DNA from 2 places in the Mesorhizobium sp. WSM3866 genome. Region 2 is predicted to be linked to the other one. Evidence: predicted binding sites of a transcription regulator. Region 2 holds the regulator's gene; the other holds the start of a gene.

Region 1 (10,712 bases), 190 kb from region 2:
GCAAGACCGTGGAAGCGGAAGCCGCCCACGGCACCGTTACCCGCCACTACCGCCAGCATCAGAAGGGCGAGGAAACCTCGACCAACTCGATCGCCTCGATCTTCGCCTGGACGCGTGGCTTGGCCCACCGCGCCAAGCTCGACGGCAATGCCGAGCTCAAGCGCTTTGCCGAGACGCTGGAAAAGGTCTGCATCCAGACCGTCGAGGGCGGCTTCATGACCAAGGACCTGTCGCTGCTGATCGGCCCCGACCAGCCCTGGCTGTCGACCACCGGCTTTCTCGACAAGATCGACGAGAACCTGCAGAAGGCGATGGGGTAAGAAGTGCCGAGCCTTGTTGCCAGCGAAAGGGGTCGCCTTTGCGCTGGCAACAATGCCGACCTCTGCCAGGCTATTTTCAAGGTGCACGGGCTAAGCGGCCGGAGGAGCCGCTCCGTCTGGTCCAGCGATGAGCAAGCACCTCCTTACTACCCCAATGCCGCCACTTTGGATGCCGATGCCATACCGATCCAACTTGCAGAAATAGCCAGACTGACATCTGTTCTTGCCACCAGCTTTTCGGTCAAGGATTGCTTCTGCCGTCTGGATCTCCGACCGCTCGGGTTCAGCCAACTCTTCGAAGCAAGCTGGATCTGGATGGACCTAAGGCGTCCAACGACGACCCCCTCCGGTTGGGAACGTGTTGGGGACGCAGCCAGCTTGGAGATGTGGGAACTTGCCTGGACGGATGGCGCAGGTTCCTCCAGCGGCCGTGTCTTTCCGACCGCAGTTCTGGCCGACCCTGCCATCGCCATCCTTGGCCGACGGACGGCCGACGGCTTCACCGCCGGCTGCATAGCCAATAGATCCGAGCTCGTGATCGGGTTGTCAAATGTCTTTGCCACGGATGGCAATTCGACCTATCGAGATGCTGTGCAAGCCGCAGCCAATACGTTTGCTGAAAGTCGCGCGCTGGTCGGGTATGAACGCGGCGGCGGGCTGGATGACGCACTGGACTGCGGCTTTCAGACCACCGGCACCCTGCGCGTCTGGATACGGGACAGCCAAGCCAAAGAGGAATGAAGTGGCAAAGCCTCTTCTCTACGGCGCCCATTACAGCGTCTATGTCCGCATCGCGCGAATGGCGCTCAATCAAAAGGGCGTCGACTACGAGCTCGTCCCTCTCGACATCTTCACGGCCGAAAGGGCGTCAATTATCGGCTATTTCCTCAAGGTCGCCGAAGGGCGAAAGCTGCTTGCCCGCTTTCCAGACTTGCAGGACCGGTGGGATCGCATCGTCAGGCGGGCAAGCTTCTCCAATGCATGAGCTTTCCGGTCGCGAAGCGCTGACCACAGCCAGGATAGTCCGGGTCAACCACGCAGGCGAGTTTGGAGCGATCAGGATCTATTCAGCGCAAATCTTTGTCGCCCGGCACTTTTGGCGCGATTGCGTGCCGTCTTTGTCGGAGATGCTTGGACACGAGCGCCAGCATTGCGCCGCCTTCCGTGCCGCCATGCCAATGCGAAACTCGCGTCCATGTCGCGTCATGCAGTTCTGGAGCTGGGGCGGCTGGCTGTTGGGCTTTCTCACCGCCCTGCTCGGCCCACAAGGCATCTGGGCATGCACCGCCGCTGTCGAAGCGACCGTGCACCGCCATCTTGACGACCAGCTCTACTATCTAGCCGGGCGCGATCCCGGACTGCACGCCATCATCCTGTCGATCCGCGAGGAAGAGCTGGCCCATCTGCGTCACGCCGAGGAGCATCTGCTGGCACCAGGCCCGCTGCTTCTCCTCCTGCGCGCGGCGATCGCCGTCGCCACGGATTGCCTCATCTGGCTGTCCACCTGGGGCGACTCTGTCAGAATGGCGCGCGCCCTGAAAGCGGCAAAGCCTTCCTGACACAGGAACACTAAGCGGCTTCGAGCGCCGCCTTTACCGCCGCGATGGCGTCGTCCGCCTTGGAGGCGTCGGGGCCGCCGGCTTGCGCCATATCGGGACGCCCGCCGCCGCCCTGCCCGCCAAGCGCGGCGGACGCAACACGGACGAGATCGACAGCGCTGAAGCGGCCGGTCAAGTCGTCGGTGACGCCGACCACCACGCTCGCCTTGTTGTCCTCGCCGGCGCCGATAAAGACGACCACGCCGGAGCCCAGCGTCTTCTTGCCGGCATCCGCAAGCGGCTTCAGGTCCTTCGGCGCGACACCGCTGACCGCTTTGCCGAGGAAGCCGACACCCGCAACCGTCTCGTTGGTGGCCGGAGCATCGGCAACGGCCGCGCCGCCGCCAAGGGCCAGTTTCTTGCGCGCCTCGGTGAGCTCTTTCTCGAGTTTCTTGCGCTCCTCGAGCAAAGTCTCGACACGCGCCGGAACGTCGGCCGGCGAGATCCTCAAGGTCGCCGCGGCTGCCTTCAGGCGCTTGTCCTGCTCGTCGAGATGCTTGCGCGCCGCCTCGCCGGTCAGCGCCTCGATGCGGCGCACGCCGGCGGCGACCGCGCTGTCCGACAGGATGCGCACAAGGCCGATATCGCCGGTCGACCTGACATGCGTGCCGCCGCAGAGCTCGACCGAATAGGGACGGTTGGCCTTGGCGCCGTGCAGGCCGGTGCCCATCGAAACGACGCGCACCTCGTCGCCGTATTTCTCGCCGAACAGCGCCATCGCGCCCTCGGCAATGGCATCGTCCACCGACATCAGCCGCGTCGTCACCGGGCTGTTCTGCACGACGATCTCGTTGGCCATGCGCTCGACATCCTCGAGCTCCTCGGCCGAGATCGGCTTGTTGTGGGAGATGTCGAAGCGGAGGCGATCAGGCGCGACCAGCGAACCCTTCTGCGCGACATGGGTGCCCAGCACCTCACGCAGCGCCTCGTGGATGAGATGCGTCGCGGAGTGATTGGCGCGCAGCTTCGAACGGCGCGCGTGATCGACCTTTAGCTCCACGGCAGCGCCGGTCTTGATCGTACCGCGCGTCACCTTGCCCAAATGCACGAAAAGCCCGTCGGCCTTCTTCTGCGTGTCGGTGACCTCGATCGAGAAGCCGTCGCCGGAAATCATGCCGCTATCGCCCATCTGACCACCGGATTCGCCATAGAACGGCGTCTGGTTGACGACGACCGCAACCGCGTCGCCCTGCCCCGCGCTGTCGACGATCTTGCCATCCTTGACCAGGGCCTGGATCAGGCCTTCCGCCTCTTCCGTCTCGTAACCGAGGAAATCGGTGGCGCCGGTCTGCTCGCGCACCGGGAACCAGACCGTCTCGGTCGCCGCTTCGCCCGACCCCGCCCAGTGCGCGCGCGCTTCCGCCTTCTGCCGCTCCATCGCAGCGGTGAAGCCGGCAAGATCGACCGAGATGTCGCGTTGGCGCAGCGCATCCTGCGTCAGGTCGAGCGGGAAGCCATAGGTGTCGTAGAGCTTGAAGGCCGTCTCGCCATCCAGCATGTCGCCGGCGTGTAGCTGTTCCGTCGCCTCCGAAAGCAGGCCGAGACCGCGGACCAGCGTCTTGCGGAAGCGCGTCTCCTCGAGCTTCAGCGTCTCGGTGATCAGCGCTTCGCCACGCACCAGTTCCGGATAGGCCTGGCCCATCTCGCGTACCAGCGCCGGCACCAGCTTCCACATCAGGGGCTCCTTGGCGCCGAGCAGTTGCGCATGGCGCATGGCACGACGCATGATGCGACGCAGCACATAGCCGCGGCCTTCATTGGAGGGCAGCACGCCGTCGGCCACCAGGAAGGATGACGAGCGCAAATGATCCGCGATCACGCGGAACGATGCTGCATTCTCCTGGTTGTGACCGTGCCCGAGCGCCGAGCATGCCGCATCGATCAAATGCCGGAACAGGTCGGTCTCAAAGACGCTCTCCACTCCCTGAAGGATCGAAGCCATGCGCTCCAGGCCCATGCCGGTGTCGATCGACGGGCGCGGCAGGTCGATGCGCTCGTCTTTCGTCACCTGCTCATATTGCATGAACACCAGGTTCCAGAATTCGAGGAACCGGTCGCCGTCCTCTTCCGGGCTGCCGGGCGGACCGCCCCAGATATGCTCGCCGCGATCGATGAATATCTCCGAGCACGGACCACAGGGACCGGTGTCGCCCATCGCCCAGAAATTGTCAGAGGTCGGAATGCGGATGATGCGATCGTCCGAGAAGCCGGCGATCTTCTTCCAATAGCCGGCCGCCTCGTCGTCTGTGTGATAGACGGTGACCAGAAGCTTGTCCTTCGGCAGGCCGAATTCCTTGGTGATCAGGTTCCAGGCAAGCTCGATCGCGCGCTCCTTGAAATAATCGCCGAACGAGAAATTGCCGAGCATCTCGAAAAAGGTGAGATGGCGCGCGGTGTAGCCGACATTGTCGAGATCGTTGTGCTTGCCGCCGGCGCGCACGCTCTTCTGCGCGGTCGCGGCGCGCGAATAGGACCGCTTCTCCAGGCCGGTGAACACGTTCTTGAATTGCACCATGCCGGCGTTGGTGAACATCAGCGTCGGATCGTTGCGCGGCACCAGCGGGCTGGAGGCAACGATCTCATGACCCTCCTTGCGGAAGTAGTCGAGGAATGTCGACCGGATCTCGTTCACGCCACTCATGGATACTGCCTTTTCGCGAAAACCGCCGGCCAGGCCGGCGGCAAATGGGCTTTCGTGTGTCAGAAGATAGATTGGCCTTTTAGCCGTAGCTCTTGACCCTGTCCAGAAACACGGAACCAAGGCCAATCCTCCGGCTGGGCGGCCTGTGCCCTCGCCCCCAAACGTAAACCGCCGGCACGAAGGCCGGCGGTTCGAACGCAGTACTAGGGAACTCGATTACATCAGCTTTAGATAATGGATCCGGATTATGGCCGAACTCCGGCAGTGCCTACATCGCGCCAGCCTCGTCCTCGAAGCTGTCGTCACCACCGCCTTCGGAGCCGCCGTTCTCGAGGAATTTTTCGGCGATCAGCCCGGCATTCTGCCTCAGCGCCAGCTCGATCTCGCGCGCCGTGTCCGGATTGTCGCGCAGGAAAAGCTTGGCGTTCTCACGGCCCTGACCGAGACGCTGCGAATTGTAGGAGAACCAGGCGCCCGACTTCTCGACCACGCCGGCCTTGACCCCGAGATCGACGAGCTCGCCGGTCTTCGACACGCCCTCGCCATACATGATGTCGAACTCGACCACCTTGAAGGGCGGAGCCAGCTTGTTCTTCACCACCTTGACGCGGGTCTGGTTGCCGACCACTTCGTCGCGATCCTTGACCGAGCCGATGCGGCGGATGTCGAGGCGCACCGAGGCGTAGAATTTCAGCGCGTTGCCGCCGGTCGTGGTTTCCGGCGAGCCGAACATGACGCCGATCTTCATACGGATCTGGTTGATGAAGATGACCATGGTGTTGGAGCGCGAGATTGACGCGGTCAGCTTGCGCAGCGCCTGGCTCATCAAGCGGGCCTGCAGGCCGGGCAGCGCGTCGCCCATCTCGCCCTCGATTTCGGCGCGCGGCGTCAGCGCCGCCACCGAATCGACCACCAGAACGTCGATTGCGCCGGAGCGCACCAGCGTGTCGCAGATCTCCAGCGCCTGCTCACCCGTGTCGGGCTGCGAGATCAGGAGGTTTTCGAGGTCCACGCCGAGCTTGCGGGCATAGACCGGATCGAGCGCGTGCTCGGCATCGACGAAGGCGCAGATACCGCCCTTCTTCTGGGCTTCCGCAACCGTGTGCAGCGCCAGCGTCGTCTTGCCCGAGCTTTCCGGCCCGTAGATTTCGATGATGCGGCCGCGCGGCAGCCCGCCAACGCCGAGCGCGATGTCCAGCCCGAGCGATCCCGTCGGCACGGTTTCGATCTCGACCACCTGCTCATTGGCGCCGAGCCGCATGATCGAGCCCTTGCCGAAAGCGCGCTCGATTTGCGACAGCGCCGCATCCAGAGCCTTTGATTTGTCCACTGCCTTATCCTCTACAAGCCGCAAACTATTCTGAGCCATGATACATCACCCCTTGGTCGTCAATGAAGGCCGGACAATCCGTGATCCCTGCCAGTTTGTACCTTTTTTGTTCTCATCTGGCAAGAGGCAGCAAATGACTGGAAAACAAATAATATCTGGATTTGTTCTATTTTTGTCTCACTAGAGATGGCGTGAACCAGTGCTGCTGATCCAAGCGAGATCTCGTTATCCGGGCGGCCCGAATCGCGACCCGATTGCGGGGCGATGCGCGGAAACCTAGTGTGCGCACGCAAACAATCAACGAGGTCACCTCCGCGGCATGCCGACATCCCCAAACATCCTGGCGCTGGGCGGCGCCCATATCGACCGGCGCGGCCAGGTCTCGGGCCCTTACGTGCCCGCCGCATCCAATCCCGGCATCATGCGCGAGGATGTCGGCGGCGGCGTCTTCAACGCGCTGCGCAGCATTGTGAAGCGCGGCGTCTCGGCCTCGCTGCTTTCGGTGCGCGGCGGCGATGCGGCGGGTGAGACCGTCGCATCGGCGATCGACGAGGCCGGCATCGCCGACCTTTCGGCGGTGTTCCTCGACCGCACGACGCCGAGCTACACTGCGCTGATCGACAGCGAGGGGGAGTTGATCGTCGGCTTTGCCGATATGGGCCTTTACGACCTCGCCTTCCCCAAGCAGATCCGCCGCGCCAAGGCGCGCGAGGCGATCGCCGAGGCAGACGCGATCCTCTGCGACGCGAACCTGCCAACGGCGGCCCTCGAGCGTCTGGTTGCGCAAGCCGGCGACAGGCCGATTTTCGCCATCGCCATCTCGCCGGCCAAGGTGGTGCGGCTAGCGCCGCTGCTCGGCAATCTTTCGCTGCTGTTCATGAACCGCCGAGAGGCGGCGGCGCTGGCTGGTGCGGATATTTCCGGCCGCGATCTTGTCGGGGAACTCAGGCGGCTGAGCTTGACGGCAGGCGTGATCACGGCCGGCAGTGCTCCGGTGCTCGGCTTCGACCAATCGGGCGTCTTCGCCATCGACCCACCCGCCCCGCGACGAGTTTCCGACGTAACCGGCGCCGGCGACGCCCTGACCGGAGCAACGGTTGCCGCGCTGCTGCGCGGGCTGCCTTTGCGGAAGGCACTGCGCGAAGGTGTTGCCGCGGCGATGCTCGCCATCGAGAGCGCCGAGGCGGTACCGTCTTTCACCGCCGGCAGTTTTGGCCAGGCGCTTGCCCTTGTGCCCGAGGCACGGGTGGTGGCATAGGGCCACAAACTATCTTGCCGGAGTGTTTTCTCCGGAGTGGAGAACGGACATGACGCCCGAAACCGCCCGCCCCTTCATCGACATTCATCCGCCAGTGGCGGAGGCGCTTGCCGCCGGGCGGCCTGTGGTGGCGCTGGAAAGCACCATTATTACCCACGGTATGCCATACCCCGACAATGGCGCGATGGCCGCCAAGGTCGAGCAGATCATCGCCGAGAGCGGCGCCGTGCCGGCGACGATCGCCGTGGTCGAAGGACGCATCAAGCTTGGCCTTTCCGATGGCGAGCGCGAATCGCTTGCCATGACCGGCGACGCCATGAAGCTGTCGCGTGCCGATATCGGCTTTGCCGTCGCCCAAAAGCGCATCGGCGGCACCACCGTGGCCGCCACCATGATCGCCGCGCACATGGCTGGCATAAAGGTCTTCGCCACCGGCGGCATCGGCGGCGTCCACAAGGGCGCCGAAAAGAGTTTCGACATCTCGGCCGATCTCGACGAGCTGGCGCGCACGCCGGTCATCGTCGTGTCGGCCGGCGCCAAGGCGATCCTCGACATCGAAAAGACGCTGGAAGTGCTGGAGACGCGCGGCGTGCCAGTCATCGGCCATGGCTGCGAGACCATGCCGGCGTTCTGGTCCAGGCAATCGCCCTTCCGCGCGCCGCTGACGTTGCATGCGCCTGAAGATATCGCACATTTCTACCGCACGCGGCAGGCGCTGGGCTTGGGCGGCGGCATTCTGGTCGCCAACCCGGTGCCGCAGAACGACGAGATCCCGGCAGCCGAGATGGACGGCTACATCCAGGCCGCGCAGAAGGCGGCCGAAGCGCAGAACATCACCGGCAAAGCCGTGACGCCGTTCCTCCTGTCGAAGATTTTGGAGCTCACCGGCGGCCGCAGCCTCAAGACCAACATCGCGCTGGTCGAGAACAATGCGCGGCTGGCGGCGGAGATCGCGAAGGCGCTGTAGGCCTTATCTGCCCGCGCGCCGCCCCGCTTCATAAGCGCGCCGCGCCCAGACCGCCATTTCGTCGGGATCGTCGAAGGCGCTGTCGGGAACGCTCCAATAGGGCATCGCCACCTCCTTGCCGTGCCGCGAGCCGGTATAGGTCCATTGGCTACAGCCAGCGGCCTCGAATTCGGGGATCGTCTCCTCGTCGGCCTTCGGCATCAGTTCGCCGCGCACGACCACCGCGACGATGACGCCGTCGCAATAGATTCCCTTGCCGCCGAACAGTTTTCGGATGCTGATCGGCCCCAGGCTCTCGAACAATTCTTCGAGGCGGTCATTGTCCATGCCGCAAGCATCTCATCCGGCGTGGGCCTTGTCATCGCAGCAACCAACAGCATGCTGACAGCTCGAGACATGAAATGGAGTTTCGCGCCATGCCTGTCCTGCTCAAAGGCTCCTGCCGCTGCGGCGCCGTCCGCTTCGAGGTGGAAAGTCACACGCCCGTGCCGTTCATGCTCTGCTACTGCTCGATCTGCCGCAAGCAGCAGGGCGGCGGCGGTTTTGCCATCAATCTCGGCGCCGACAACGAAACGCTCAAGGTCACCGGCAAGCCCAATCTCGGCGTCTACCGCGCTGAGATCGAGGACGACGAGCATCCGCACTGCGAGGTCTCGACCGGCGAGCGCAATTTCTGCAAGACATGCGGCGCCGCGCTCTGGCTCTACGACCCGACTTGGCCGGACCTCGTCCATCCCTTCGCCTCGGCGATCGACAGCGACCTGCCGAAGCCGCCGGAAAAGGTGCACCTGATGCTGAAATACAAGGCGAGTTGGGTCGAGCCGGCGATCGGCGAGAACGACAAGGTGTTCGAGGTCTATCCCGAAGAATCGATCGCCGACTGGCACAAGCGCACCGGCTTGTGGATGGACTAAGCCTGAATCTAAGAGCGATGGGTTAGCGCAACCCAGCGCTCGATCTGCCTCACATCCACCCCTTCGCGCTGCGCGGCGACCAAGGGGTGGTCTGCATCATGCAGAAAAACCCTGGGACGCAGATTGCCGGGCTGAAACACAACATTGGCATGCAGGTGCATCGAGCTCGGATACTCAGGAATGTCGTGCATCAAATACCCGAAGCAGAGCTCGTCCTCATATTGGCCGCTATCATACCCGGCTCGATAGACATTCCAGCTTCTTTCCGAGACCGACATCCAAACACCGAAACAGAACTCTTCGGACAACTGAGGTACCGGCAAGGGCAGCAGGCAACGAATGAAGCGGTCTGTTTGCCCCGTGGCGTAGCTCACCACGCAAAAATCGTCGTTCCTGCGGAAAGTCGACCGAGCTACTTCGTCAAGCGCGTCTGGATTCACCGGTGCGCCAAAGGCTATATCGGTGGGAAGTCCGGTGAACTCCTGGTCACAGCAGGCACATCGCCAGCGATATGCCTCGGCGCTCACCTAAGCAGCGCTTGAAGCGCGCGCCTCCGCCAGCGCCTTGAGATCGGCCGGCTTCAGCTCGACGGATTCGCCGCAGCCGCAGGCCGAGGTCTGGTTCGGGTTCCTGAAGGTGAAGCCGGTTCGCAGCGTCGTCTGCTCGAAATCCATCTCGGTTCCGAGCAGGAAAAGCGCCGCTTCCGGCGCGACATAGACGTGCGCGCCGTCGCGCTCGATATGATCGTCCTTGGGGTTCGGCTCGGTGACCAGATCGACCGTGTATTCCATCCCGGCGCAGCCGCCCTTCTTGATGCCAAGGCGGATCCCATGCGCGTTGTCGCGCGTAGCGACGATCTCACGCACGCGGTCCGCGGCCTTGTCGGTCATCGTGATGACGGCGAAGCGTCCCATGTCATTCTCCACGTTCGCGCGGGTTCAAGGCCCGCGGAATGAGTCTGCCTTTAAGATGGTGAAGTTTCACCTTTGCTGCAAGCCAGCCAACCTTAGTGGGGTCGCTGGCTAGTACCATCCAACCGCGACCTGCGCCTCTTCCGACATCCGGTCGGCTGTCCACGGCGGGTCGAACACCATGTTGACCTCGACCCCCGAAACCCCCTCCACGGCGCCGACGGCGTTCTCGACCCACCCCGGCATTTCGCCGGCCACCGGGCAGCCCGGCGCGGTCAGCGTCATGTCGATCTTGACCGTCCGGTCGTCCTCGATGTCGATCCTGTAGACGAGGCCGAGCTCGTAGATGTCGGCCGGGATTTCCGGATCGTAGACCGTCTTCAGCGCCGAGACGATATCGTCGGTCAGCCTCGCCAGCTCATCGGCGGGGATCGCCGAGGCCGAGACGAGGCCGTTACCGGCCGTTTCCGGCGCGGTTTCTGCGGTGGTGCTCGCATCTTCCATGGTCGTCACCCGAAGAACTTTCGCGCCTTTTCCAGCGCATCGGCCAAAGCGTCGACTTCGGCCCTGGTGTTATACATGCCGAACGATGCCCTGCATGTGGAGGTTACGCCGAAGCGTTTCAACAGCGGCTGGGCGCAATGCGTGCCGGCGCGGACCGCGACGCCTTGCCTGTCTATAAGCATCGACACGTCATGGGCGTGGATGCCCTGCAATTCGAACGAGATGATGGCGCCCTTGCCGGGCGCGTCGCCGAAGATGCGCAGCGAATT
Region 2 (10,712 bases):
CCGCACATGACGGCCATCGGATGGGCGTCGCGGCGGAAGCCGGTGAAGAAGCGCGACATCTGCTCATGCACCATGGTGTGGCGCGTCACGCGATAGTCGAAGTCGTCCTTCTGCGCCTTGGTCGGCAATTCGCCGTAGAGCAGGAGATAACAGACCTCGAGGAAGTCGCCGTGCTCGGCGAGCTGGTCGATCGGGTAGCCGCGATGCAGCAGGATGCCGGCGTCGCCGTCGATGAAGGTGATCGCCGACTCGCAGCTTGCCGTCGAGGTGAAACCGGGATCGTAGGTGAAGGCCCCGGTGGTGCTGTACAGCGCGCCGATGTCGATCACGTCGGGCCCGGTCGAGCCGCTTCGCACCTTGAATTCATGCGTCTTGCCGGCGAGCTCGAGCCTTGCGGTCGACTCGCGCGCCTTGCCGCCCGATTCCAGTTTTGTCGCAGCTTCGCTCATTGCAAACTCCTTTATGTTTTCTCATGCCGGCAAGGCAATTCCTGCAAACGACACGTCGAAATCACCGGAATGCGCGAACTTGCCACCGCATTTTAGGAGGTGCGTGCCAGATTGGGCCAAGGCCTAATGTTGCACTGCGAAACACACCTTTCAATGCCAATCTTCTTGGGCCAGTTCGCTCCTAATCGATTTGATCCGCAACCCGCGCCAGGCTCTCCTCACGGCCGAGCACAGCGAGCACATCGAACACGCCGGGCGAGGTGCTGCGGCCGGTGAGCGCAGCTCTCAGCGGTTGAGCCACGGCGCCGAGCTTATGGCCGCCTGCCTGCGCAAAATCGCGAATAGCGGCTTCCGCGGTCGCGGCGCTCCATTCGCTGGAGATCGCGGCGAGCGCGGCATGGGTACCGCGCAAAATGGCGCGGGCGTCGCTGCCAAGCAACCCCGCAGCCCTTTCGTCGAGCTGCAAGGGCCGCTCGGCGAACAGGAAGCCGGCTCCATCGACGAGCTCGACCAAGGTCTTTGCCCGCTCCTTGAGGCCCGGCATGGCAGCAAGCAGCTGTGCCTGGCGCCTGTCGTCGAGCTTGGCCGCAAGCGCCGGGCCACCCTCGAGATAGGGCAGGGTGGCTACGAGAATATCAAATAGCGCCTTGTCGTCCATCTTGCGCATATGGACGCCGTTCAGCGCCTCGAGCTTGGCGAAGTCGAACCGGGCGGCGCCCTTGTTGACGTCGCCGATGTCGAACCAGGAGATCATATCCTTGATCGACATCACCTCGTCGTCGCCGTGGCTCCAGCCGAGCCTGGCCAGATAGTTGAGCAGGGCCTCCGGCAGATAGCCCATGGCGCGATAAGCCTCGACGCCGAGCGCGCCGTGGCGCTTCGACAGCTTGGCGCCGTCGGCACCATGGATCAGCGGGATGTGCGACATCGACGGCACGGTCCAGCCCATGGCGTTGTAGATTACGGTCTGGCGCGCGGCGTTGGTCAGGTGATCGTCGCCGCGGATGATGTGGGTGACGCCCATATCGTGATCGTCGACGACGACGGCATGCATGTAGGTCGGGTTGCCGTCCGAGCGCAGGATGATGAAGTCGTCGAGGTCCTTGTTCGGGAATCGCACCTCGCCCTGCACGCGGTCGTGCACGACGGTCTCTCCTTCGGTCGGCGCCTTGATGCGGATGGCGCCCTTGACGCCGGGAGGCGCCTCGGAGGGGTCGCGGTCGCGCCACTGGCCATTGTAGCGCGGCGGCAGCCCCTTGGCCCGCGCCGCCTCGCGCATCGCCTCCAGCTCGGCAGGCGTCTCATAGCTGTAATAGGCCTTGCCCAGCCGTACGAGCTCCTCTGCCACCTCACGGTGGCGCGGCGCTCGCTCGAACTGCGACACGGCCTCGCCGTCCCATGAGAGGCCGAGCCAGGTCAGCCCGTCCAGGATAGCGGCTGTCGCCGCTTCGGTGGAGCGCTCGCGGTCGGTGTCCTCGATGCGCAGCAGCATCGTGCCGCCCGTGTGCCTGGCGTAGAGCCAGTTGAACAGCGCCGTGCGCGCCCCGCCGATGTGCAGATAGCCGGTGGGCGAGGGGGCAAAGCGGGTGACGACCTTGTCGGACATGGAACTCTCGGAAGAAGCTCTGAAGCGGGCATGATTGCGCGGACTTTCGCGCGGTGGGCGTTCATGTAGCATAGGAGGTCTGGGGCGCAAGGGGCAGACCCGATGGCTGGACGTGGCCGGGGTGCGGAGGATGGCGAGAAGACGACAGCTGGCGTGAGCGAGCGCCTGCTGTTTGCCGACACCGTGCCTGCTGAGGCAGTACCGGTTTGGGTTCCCGTGCCGCGTCCGGCCACCGAGATTTCGGACGGCGACGCCGTCGTGAAGCCGCCTCCGCCGGCAGCCATCGACTTGATCCGCAGGCGGTTCCGCCGAGCCTCGTTTTCCGCGATTCGCCGGGGTGTGGCCGAGGCAGCCTCCACCGAGCTCGACCGCGGCATCGGCTTCCTCCTGGTGCCGGTGTTCCTGGCCGCCGGCGTGATACTCTATTATTCCTTGAGCGCCGAGCCGGATCTTTACAGACCGCTGGCGGCGGTGGCGCTGATGGCTCTATGCGCGGCGGTTTCGCGTCCCTGGCTGAAGACACACCTGGTCTTTATGGCGGCGTTGTTTTGCGCGCTGGGATTCGTCGCCGCGAAGGTCGAGACCTGGCGCGCCGCTACACCGATGCTCGGCTCCGAAATCCAGACGCGGCTGACAGGCCGCGTCGTCATCGCCGAGGAAATGGCCAATGGCCGCGTCAGGCTGACCATCGATCTCGTCTCGACCGCGCATCCAAAGCTGCGCTACGCGCCGGATCGCGTCAGGCTTTCGGCACGCAGGATCCCGGCCGGCATGAAGGCCGGATCGCTGGTGATGGGTTACGCGCGGCTTCTGCCGCCGACCGGGCCGGTCCGTCCCGAAAGCTATGATTTTTCCTTCGACAGCTATTTTTCCGGCATCGGCGGCAGCGGATTTTTCCTCGGCGACCCGAAAGTCATTCCGCCAACCGACCCGATCGCTCAGACGAGCATCGCCTCGGCCATCGAGAACGCGCGCGAAAATATTGCCGACCACATCAGAAGCACCGTCGGCGGACCCGAAGGCGAGATTGCCGCCGCACTGATCGTCGGCGTGCGCGCCGGCATTCCCGAGGACATCAACGAGGCGATGCGGCGGACCGGCATCTATCACATCATCTCGATTTCGGGCCTGCACATGGCGCTGGTCGCCGGCACGGTCATGCTTCTGCTGCGCGGCGCCTTTGCGCTGTTCCCGGATTTTTCGTCACGCCGGCCGGTGAAGAAATATGCCGCGACAATCGCGCTTATGTCGATCGCCGCCTATCTCGTCATCTCCGGCGTGGTGGTCGCCGCCGAGCGAAGCTTCATCATGCTGGCCGTCATGCTGATCGCCGTGCTTTTCGACCGAGCCGCGCTGACGATGCGCAACTTGGCGATCTCGGCCATCGCCGTCATCCTGGTGTCGCCGCATGAAGTGGTTGGCCCGAGCTTTCAGATGTCGTTCGCGGCAACCGCCGCCCTTGTCGGCGCCTATGCCGGCTGGTCCGACTACCGCGCCGGCAAGGTGAGAGCGCCGCCGGACAAGCGTTCGTTCCTGCGGTTCATGTCGCACAAACTGGCAGTCGGAGCAGGTGGCGCCGCAATGACGTCGATCATTGCCGGAAGTGCCACGGCGCTGTTTGCCATCTGGCATTTCCAGCGCGTCTCGCCGCTCAGCCTGCTGGCCAATCTCGCGATCATGCCGATCGTCACGATCGTGATGTTTCTCGCCGTCGCCAGCGCGGTCATGATGCCGTTCGGCTTCGACGGGCCCTTCCTCTATTTGATGGGCAAGGGCCTGGCGGCGATGATCGCGATCTCGGCGTGGATTTCGGAGTGGTCGCCGGTCGATGCCGTGGGCCTGATCTCGATCCATTCGGTGCTGCTGGCGACGATCGCGCTCGTCATCGCCACGATGGCGACTACCTGGTTCAGGCTGGCCGCAATTCCTTTCGCTGCCGCGGCCGTGATGATCATCCCGCAGGTGCGCACGCCGGACCTGCTGATCTCGGAGGACGCGCATCTGGTGGCGATGCCGATCGGCGGCGGCGAACTCGCCATCAATCGCGCCCGCTCCAACGAGTTCACCACCGATAACTGGAAACGTGCGCTCAAGGCCGAAACGATCGTGCCGCCGGAGACATTCGCCAAGGGCACGCTGGACTTGGCCGATCCGGTCGACCTGCCGCCTGGATCGCCCTTTTACTGCACGGGCGATCTCTGCATTGGCCGGCATCCATCAGGCGCGATCGTCGCGCTCGCCGAGAACCGCGAAGCTGCCCGGCCTGCCTGCGACTTCGCAGACCTCATCGTCATCAACGACGCCACGGCCTACAATCCCTGCCACGATCCGCGTATCCTCGTCGTCACCAAGCGGCAGCTCGCGCGCGACGGCAGTGCCGCCGTCTTCTTCGATCCGCAATCGGCGACGGCGCGAGCAACCATTCAATACGCCGTCGAAAAACCGTACCGCCCTTGGCACGAACAGCGGCGCTACTCGCGTGAGGCGAGGGGGTTGGCGCCTTACAAGAAGCCCGAGAAGCCGGAAGCCAAGCCGCAGCCCCCTCAGTAGCGGCGGATGAGCCCGACGAGCTTGCCCTGAACCTTCACGCGATCGGGACCGAAGATGCGCGTCTCATAGGCCGGATTGGCAGCCTCGAGCGCGATGGAGGCGCCCTTGCGGCGGAAGCGCTTCAGCGTCGCCTCCTCGTCATCGACCAGCGCCACGACGATCTCCCCGGGGCTCGCAGTGCTGGCGTTGCGGATGATGACCGTGTCGCCGTCGAAGATGCCGGCCTCGATCATCGAGTCGCCTTTGACCTCGAGCGCGTAGTGCTCGCCGCCCGCGATCATGTCCGGCGGCACTGTGATCGAATGCGTCTGGTGCTGGATGGCGTCGATCGGCACGCCGGCGGCAATGCGACCCATCACCGGGATGGAGACGGCTGAAACGGCGTCGTCGTCATTGCTGGGCGTCGGCGTGCGGGCGGGCGCCGCGGGTTTGATCTGGCGGCCGAGATTGCCTTGGCCGCCCTGGATGACGCTCGGCGAGAACTTCTTCGCCGCATTGAGGCCGGGCGCGATCGAGTCAGGTAGGCGCAGCACTTCAAGGGCACGCGCCCGGTTCGGAAGCCGGCGAATGAAACCGCGCTCCTCCAGCGCCGTGATCAGGCGGTGGATGCCCGATTTCGAGGCAAGGTCGAGCGCTTCCTTCATCTCATCGAAAGACGGCGGAATGCCGCTTTCCTTGAGCCGTTCATGGATGAACATCAGCAGTTCATGTTGTTTGCGCGTCAGCATGGCGGCCCCCATGGGTTCTGAAACCAGAATCAGAAAAACAAACCCAGAACAAACACTATCTGTTCCAGTTGTGTTCCGCAACCGTTTAAAGTTTAGTGAATGTGTTGACGTTTTGTTCAGCGTAACATCAGAACGCTGCATTCCTCGCCGGCTTCAGCCGCCGGTGCGAAGGGTTGGCGCACGATCAGGCCATTGGCATCGGCGAGCATCCTCAACATCGAGGAATCCTGGATGCCGAACGGTGTTGCGATCAACGCCCCCGCATCTTCGCGGACCACGGCGCGCACATAGTCCTGCCTGAGATCGTTGGCGTGCATTGCGACGCCTAACCGGGCCGTGCGGATTTCCTGACGGCAGGACCGGCCGCCCAGCCGCGCCAGAAGCGGCTTCAGGAACAGCTGCGAGCAGACCAGGCTTGCGACCGGATTGCCGGGCAGGCCGATGCAGCGAATGTCGCCGAGCCGGCCAAACATCAGCGGCTTGCCGGGACGCATGGCGATCTTCCAGAAGTCGAGCTGCATGCCTTCGCCGGTCAGCACGTCATGGATCAAGTCGTGGTCGCCGACGGAGGCGCCGCCAAGCGTGACGATGACGTCGGCGCCGGCCTTGACCGCCTTCTTGACCAGGGCCGCGATCGCGTCCTTGCGGTCGGCGGCGATGCCGAGGTCGAGCGCGCGCGCGCCGACCGACTGGGCCGTAGCTGTGACGCCACAGGCATTCGACGAGATGATCTGGTCGGGGCCGAGCGCGCTGCCCGGCGGCAGCAATTCATCGCCGGTGGCGATGATGGCGAGCAGCGGCTGCCGCACCACGTTGAGACTCGGATGGTTGGCCGATGCCGCCAGCGAAAGCGCCGCCGGATCGAGCTGGCGGCCTTTTTCGAGGAGCAGGTCGCCCTCGCAGAAGTCGAGGCCGCGGCGACGGACGTTTCGTCCCTCCACGGTCGGCTCGGTCACTTCGATGCCGCCGCCGCCGAGATCGCGGACATTCTCCTGGATAACGATGGTATCGGCGCCTTCGGGGAGCGGCGCGCCGGTGAAGATGCGCACGGCCTCGCCCTTGCCGACAGAGCCGGTGAAGCCACGCCCGGCGGGGGCCATGCCAATCACGGAGAGCCGGGCCGGCGCCGAGGCTACGTCGGCGGCCCGTACGGCGTAGCCGTCCATCGCCGACGCATTGAAGGGCGGCTGGGTGCGCAGAGCCACCACGGGGTCGGCCAGCACCCGGCCGGACGCGTCGGCCAGCGGCACGCTTTCGCCTGGCAGCGCGGTCGCGCCGTCCAACAGGCGTTGGAGCGCGTCAGCGACTGGAAGCAAAGCCATGCTAAGGACCTACCTTGTAGTCGCCCGACTTGCCGCCGGTTTTCTCGACCAGCCTGATGCCGGAAATCGCCATGCCGCGGTCCGCTGCCTTGGCCATGTCGTAGATGGTGAGGCAGGCGACCGACGCCGCGGTCAGCGCCTCCATTTCCACCCCGGTCTTGCCGGTAACCCTGGCAAGCGCGCTGACCCTCAGGCCGGGAAGCGCGTGGTCGGGCTCGATCTCGACGGACACCTTGGTGAGAAGGAGGGGATGGCAAAGCGGGATGAGCTCATGCGTCTTCTTGGCCGCCATGATGCCGGCGAGGCGCGCCGTGCCCAGCACGTCGCCTTTCTTGGCGTCGCCGGCCAGGATCATCTCCAGCGTTTCCGGCTGCATGGTGACATACCCTTCGGCGATGGCCGTGCGCGTCGTCTCGGCCTTGCCGCCGACATCGACCATGTTGGCTTCGCCCTTGGCGCCGAGATGCGTAAGCGCGGGCATCCTCAAACGGCCTCGGCAGGCGCCTTGCCCGTCAGCAGAAGGGCGGTCGCGGCGGCCACGTCGGCCTGCCGCATCAGGCTTTCGCCAACGAGGAAAGTGCCGATCTTGCTCTTTTCCAGCCGCCGGCAGTCCTGATGGGTGAAAATGCCGCTCTCGCTGACCAGCAGCCGGTCGTCCGGGACCATGGCGGCAAGCCGCTCGGAAACGTCGAGGCTGGTTTCGAAGGTTCTCAAATCGCGGTTGTTGATGCCGATCAGCCGCGACGAGAGGCGAAGCGCGCGTTCCATCTCCTGTTCGTCATGCACCTCGACCAGCGCGTCCATGCCGAGATCGAAGGCCGTGGCTTCCAATTCACTGGCCAAGGCGTCGTCGACGCTCGCCATGATGATGAGGATCGCGTCCGCGCCCCAGGCGCGGGCTTCATGAACCTGATACGGGTCGAAGAGGAAATCCTTGCGCAGGGCGGGCAGGCCAACGGCGGCGCGCGCTGCGGTCAGAAAGCCGGGCGCGCCCTGGAAGGACGGTGCGTCGGTCAGCACCGAAAGACAGGCAGCACCGCCTTGCTGGTAGGCCCTGGCGAGCGCCGGCGGGTCGAAGTCGGCGCGGATCAAGCCCCTGGAAGGGCTGGCCTTCTTGATCTCCGCAATCAGCGCGAAGCCGCCAGCCTTCCGCTTGGCCTCAAGCGCCGCAAGGAAGCTGCGCGGGGGTTCCGCATCCTTGGCCTTCGCCTTGACCTCGGCAAGCGGCGCGCTGAGCTTTGCGGCGGCGATCTCATCGCGCTTGTAGGCTTCGATCTTGCGCAGGATATCGGACAAAATTCTAACCGTTCGAAATCTCGATGAGCTTGTCGAGCACCGCCAGCGCCCGGCCGCTGTCAATGGCCTGCGCTGCTGCCTCGATGCCATCGCCGAGCGTGGTCGCCTTGCCGGCCACCACCAGCCCGGCGCCGGCATTCATCAGCACAGTGTCGCGATAAGCGCCGGCAGCGCCGCCCAGCATATCGCGCAATGCCCTGGCATTGTAGGCCGCTTCGCCGCCGCGCAGATCTTCCTTGTTATGCCGCTTCAGTCCGACCGCTTCCGGAGTGAGGGTAAAGGTGCGGATCTCGCCGCCGGCGAGCTCTGCGACCTGCGTCTCGCCCGTGGTGGTGATCTCGTCATAACCGTCGCCGTGCACGATCCAGGCATGATCGGTACCCAGCGCCTTCAGCGTCTCAGCCACCGGCATGATCCATTCGGGCAGGAAGACGCCAACCATCTGCCGGCCGACGCCGGCTGGATTCGACAGCGGCCCGAGCAGATTGAAGATGGTGCGCGTGCCGAGCTCGCCCCGGACAGGACCGACATGCTTCATCGCCGGATGATGCGCTGGCGCGAACATGAAGCCGACGCCGGCTTCCTGGATGCAGCGGCCGATCGTCTCCGGTGCGATGTCGACTTTGACGCCTAGCGCCATCAGCACATCCGCCGCGCCGGTCAGCGAGGACAGGCCGCGATTGCCGTGCTTGGCCACCGGGACACCCGCGGCGGCGATGACGAATGCCGATCCGGTCGAAATGTTGACCGAATGCGAATTGTCGCCGCCGGTGCCGACGATGTCGATGGCGCCGCGCGGGGCTTCGACGCGGAGCATCTTGGCGCGCATCGTGGCGACCGCGCCGGAGATCTCGCTCACGGCCTCGCCGCGCACGCGCAACGCCATCAGGAAGCCACCGATCTGCCCCGGCGTCGCGTCGCCCGACATGATGATGTCGAAGGCCTCGCGCGCTTCCTCGAAGGAGAGCGCGGTGCCGGTCGCGACCTTGGCGATGTATGTCTTAAGCGCGCTCATCGTGTCTGTGCTTGGGAAACGGCGGCCGGATCGATACGAACGTCATATTGCGACTGCAGCTGCGCCACCAGCTGATCGAGCAGGTCGTCGGATATGCCGGCGCTGAAAGATTTCTGCGCGTCTTCCGGGACAGAGCTGCCATCGGCGCCGGCAGGTTCGAAGACTTCGGCAACCTTGAACAGGATCTGACCGTCGCCGGTGGGCGAGGGGATCAGGCCCGTGCCGCCTTCGCCGACGCCGAACATGGCCGCCGCGCCCTCCTTGCCGAAATCGGCATCGTCGGCTTCGCGCTTCAGGCCGCGCTTGGTCTGCTTCTCGAGCTTCAACTCGCCCGCGATCACGTCGAGCGTCGCACCGGCCTTGAGGCGCTTTTCCAACTCCCCGGCCTTGGCGGTGAGCCGCTTGTCGGTCTCGGCCGCGGTCCAGTCGGCCACCACCTTCTGGCGAACCTCGTCCAGCGTGCGGTCGCGCGCCGGCGTGATCGACTGGACTTCATAGAAAACGAAGCCGTTGGCGGCAGTGGTCAGGCCTTCATTCTCGGTGTTCGGCTCGGCCTCGAAGACGGCCTTGATGAGGTCCGCCGATTGCGGCAGGTCGTTGACGATCGTGCCGTCCGGCCGCTGGCCGGTACGGTCGATGGCGTCGATGGTGACGACCTTGAGCTTTAGCTTGTCGGCCGCCTGGGCAAGCGAGGCACCGGAAGCGCGGGTGTCCTCGTAGCTGTCGTGGACGTCGAGCAGGACGCGGCTTGCCTCGCCGAGCGCAAGATCCTTGCGGATCTGGTCGGACACTTCCGAAAGCGGCTTCACCACCTGCGGCTTGATTTCGGTGACGCGCAAGAGCACCGGGCCGAAGGCGCCCTGAACCACCGGGCTGACCTCGTTGACGTTGAGCGAGAAGGCTGCGTCGGCCACCGCCTTGTCGGCGATCTTGTCCTTTGCCAGCGTGCCGAGCACGGTGTCGGCCTGCGTCTTGCCCTCTGCGGTGACGATCTTGTCGAAGGTGGCGCCGGCCTTCAGGGAGTCAAATGCCGCCTTGGCCGCGTCCGGCGTCTTGAACACCAGCTGTTCGATGGTGCGCATTTCGGGTGTCGTATAGCGCGCCTTGTTCTTGTTGTAGTCCTCAGCGACTTGGCTGTCGGTCACCGCCGTCGGGTCCATGATGTCCTGCGGCTCAAGCCGGATATAGGAGAATTTGCGGTATTCCGGCGCGGCGTAGTTCTTCTTGTTGGCTTCGAAATAGGTTTTCAGCGCGCTGTCGGACGGCGCCTCGATCGGCTGGACGAGTGTCTTCGGCAGGACGAGATAGTCGATCGTGCGGTCCTCGCCGCGATAGAGCGCGACCGCCTTCAGGAAGGTCTGCGGCGCCTTGAGGCCGTCGGAAATCGCCTCGACGATCTGTTGGCGGACCGCCACTTGCGAGCGGTTCTTCAGATAGTCCTCGGGTCGCATGCCGATCTGGCTCAGCAGATATTCGAAGGTCCTGCGGTCGAACTGGCCGCCTGGACCCTTGAAGGCCGGATCCTCGCGCGTCAGCTCGGCCAGCCGGTCCTTGGAAAGGCCAAGCCCGAGCTTGCGAGCCTGCTCGTCGAGAACGGCGCCGGAGACGAGCTGCGCCAGGACCTGGTTGTCGAGGCCGAGCAGCTTAGCCTGTTCATGCGTGATGCGCTGGCCATATTGCTGCGACAGCAGGTTGATCTGGCGATCGTAGGCGAGGCGGTATTCGTTGATCGAAACCGTGGTGCCG

Evidence for each region. Region 2 encodes LexA, which represses DNA repair genes until DNA is damaged. Its sites were predicted from a motif close to TGTTCNNNNTGTGTTCNG; they were not measured.
Region 1: recA (recombinase RecA) is a predicted target of LexA. The motif match lies at 5,986-6,003, and genes of this name have one in related genera.

What each region holds. Positions count from the first base shown of each region.
Region 1 is NZ_NSGC01000005.1:387,857-398,568, forward strand. It holds gene CK222_RS15005 (NADP-dependent isocitrate dehydrogenase) at 1-320, shown strand, start outside; gene CK222_RS31635 (hypothetical protein) at 324-1,061, shown strand; partial or broken gene CK222_RS33535 (glutathione S-transferase N-terminal domain-containing protein) at 1,063-1,179, shown strand; gene CK222_RS15020 (demethoxyubiquinone hydroxylase family protein) at 1,298-1,879, shown strand; gene alaS (alanine--tRNA ligase) at 1,890-4,559, opposite strand; gene recA (recombinase RecA) at 4,828-5,928, opposite strand; gene CK222_RS15035 (carbohydrate kinase family protein) at 6,209-7,147, shown strand; gene CK222_RS15040 (pseudouridine-5'-phosphate glycosidase) at 7,197-8,114, shown strand; gene CK222_RS15045 (TfoX/Sxy family protein) at 8,118-8,441, opposite strand; gene CK222_RS15050 (GFA family protein) at 8,531-9,028, shown strand; gene CK222_RS15055 (DUF2199 domain-containing protein) at 9,037-9,555, opposite strand; gene sufA (Fe-S cluster assembly scaffold SufA) at 9,556-9,942, opposite strand; gene CK222_RS15065 (SUF system Fe-S cluster assembly protein) at 10,051-10,443, opposite strand; gene CK222_RS15070 (cysteine desulfurase) at 10,449-10,712, opposite strand, start outside.
Region 2 is NZ_NSGC01000005.1:197,086-207,797, reverse strand. It holds gene gltA (citrate synthase) at 1-449, opposite strand, end outside; gene gltX (glutamate--tRNA ligase) at 631-2,055, opposite strand; gene CK222_RS14050 (ComEC/Rec2 family competence protein) at 2,158-4,605, shown strand; gene lexA (transcriptional repressor LexA) at 4,599-5,333, opposite strand; gene glp (gephyrin-like molybdotransferase Glp) at 5,450-6,655, opposite strand; gene moaC (cyclic pyranopterin monophosphate synthase MoaC) at 6,657-7,136, opposite strand; gene trpC (indole-3-glycerol phosphate synthase TrpC) at 7,139-7,954, opposite strand; gene trpD (anthranilate phosphoribosyltransferase) at 7,956-8,966, opposite strand; gene CK222_RS14020 (peptidyl-prolyl cis-trans isomerase) at 8,963-10,712, opposite strand, start outside.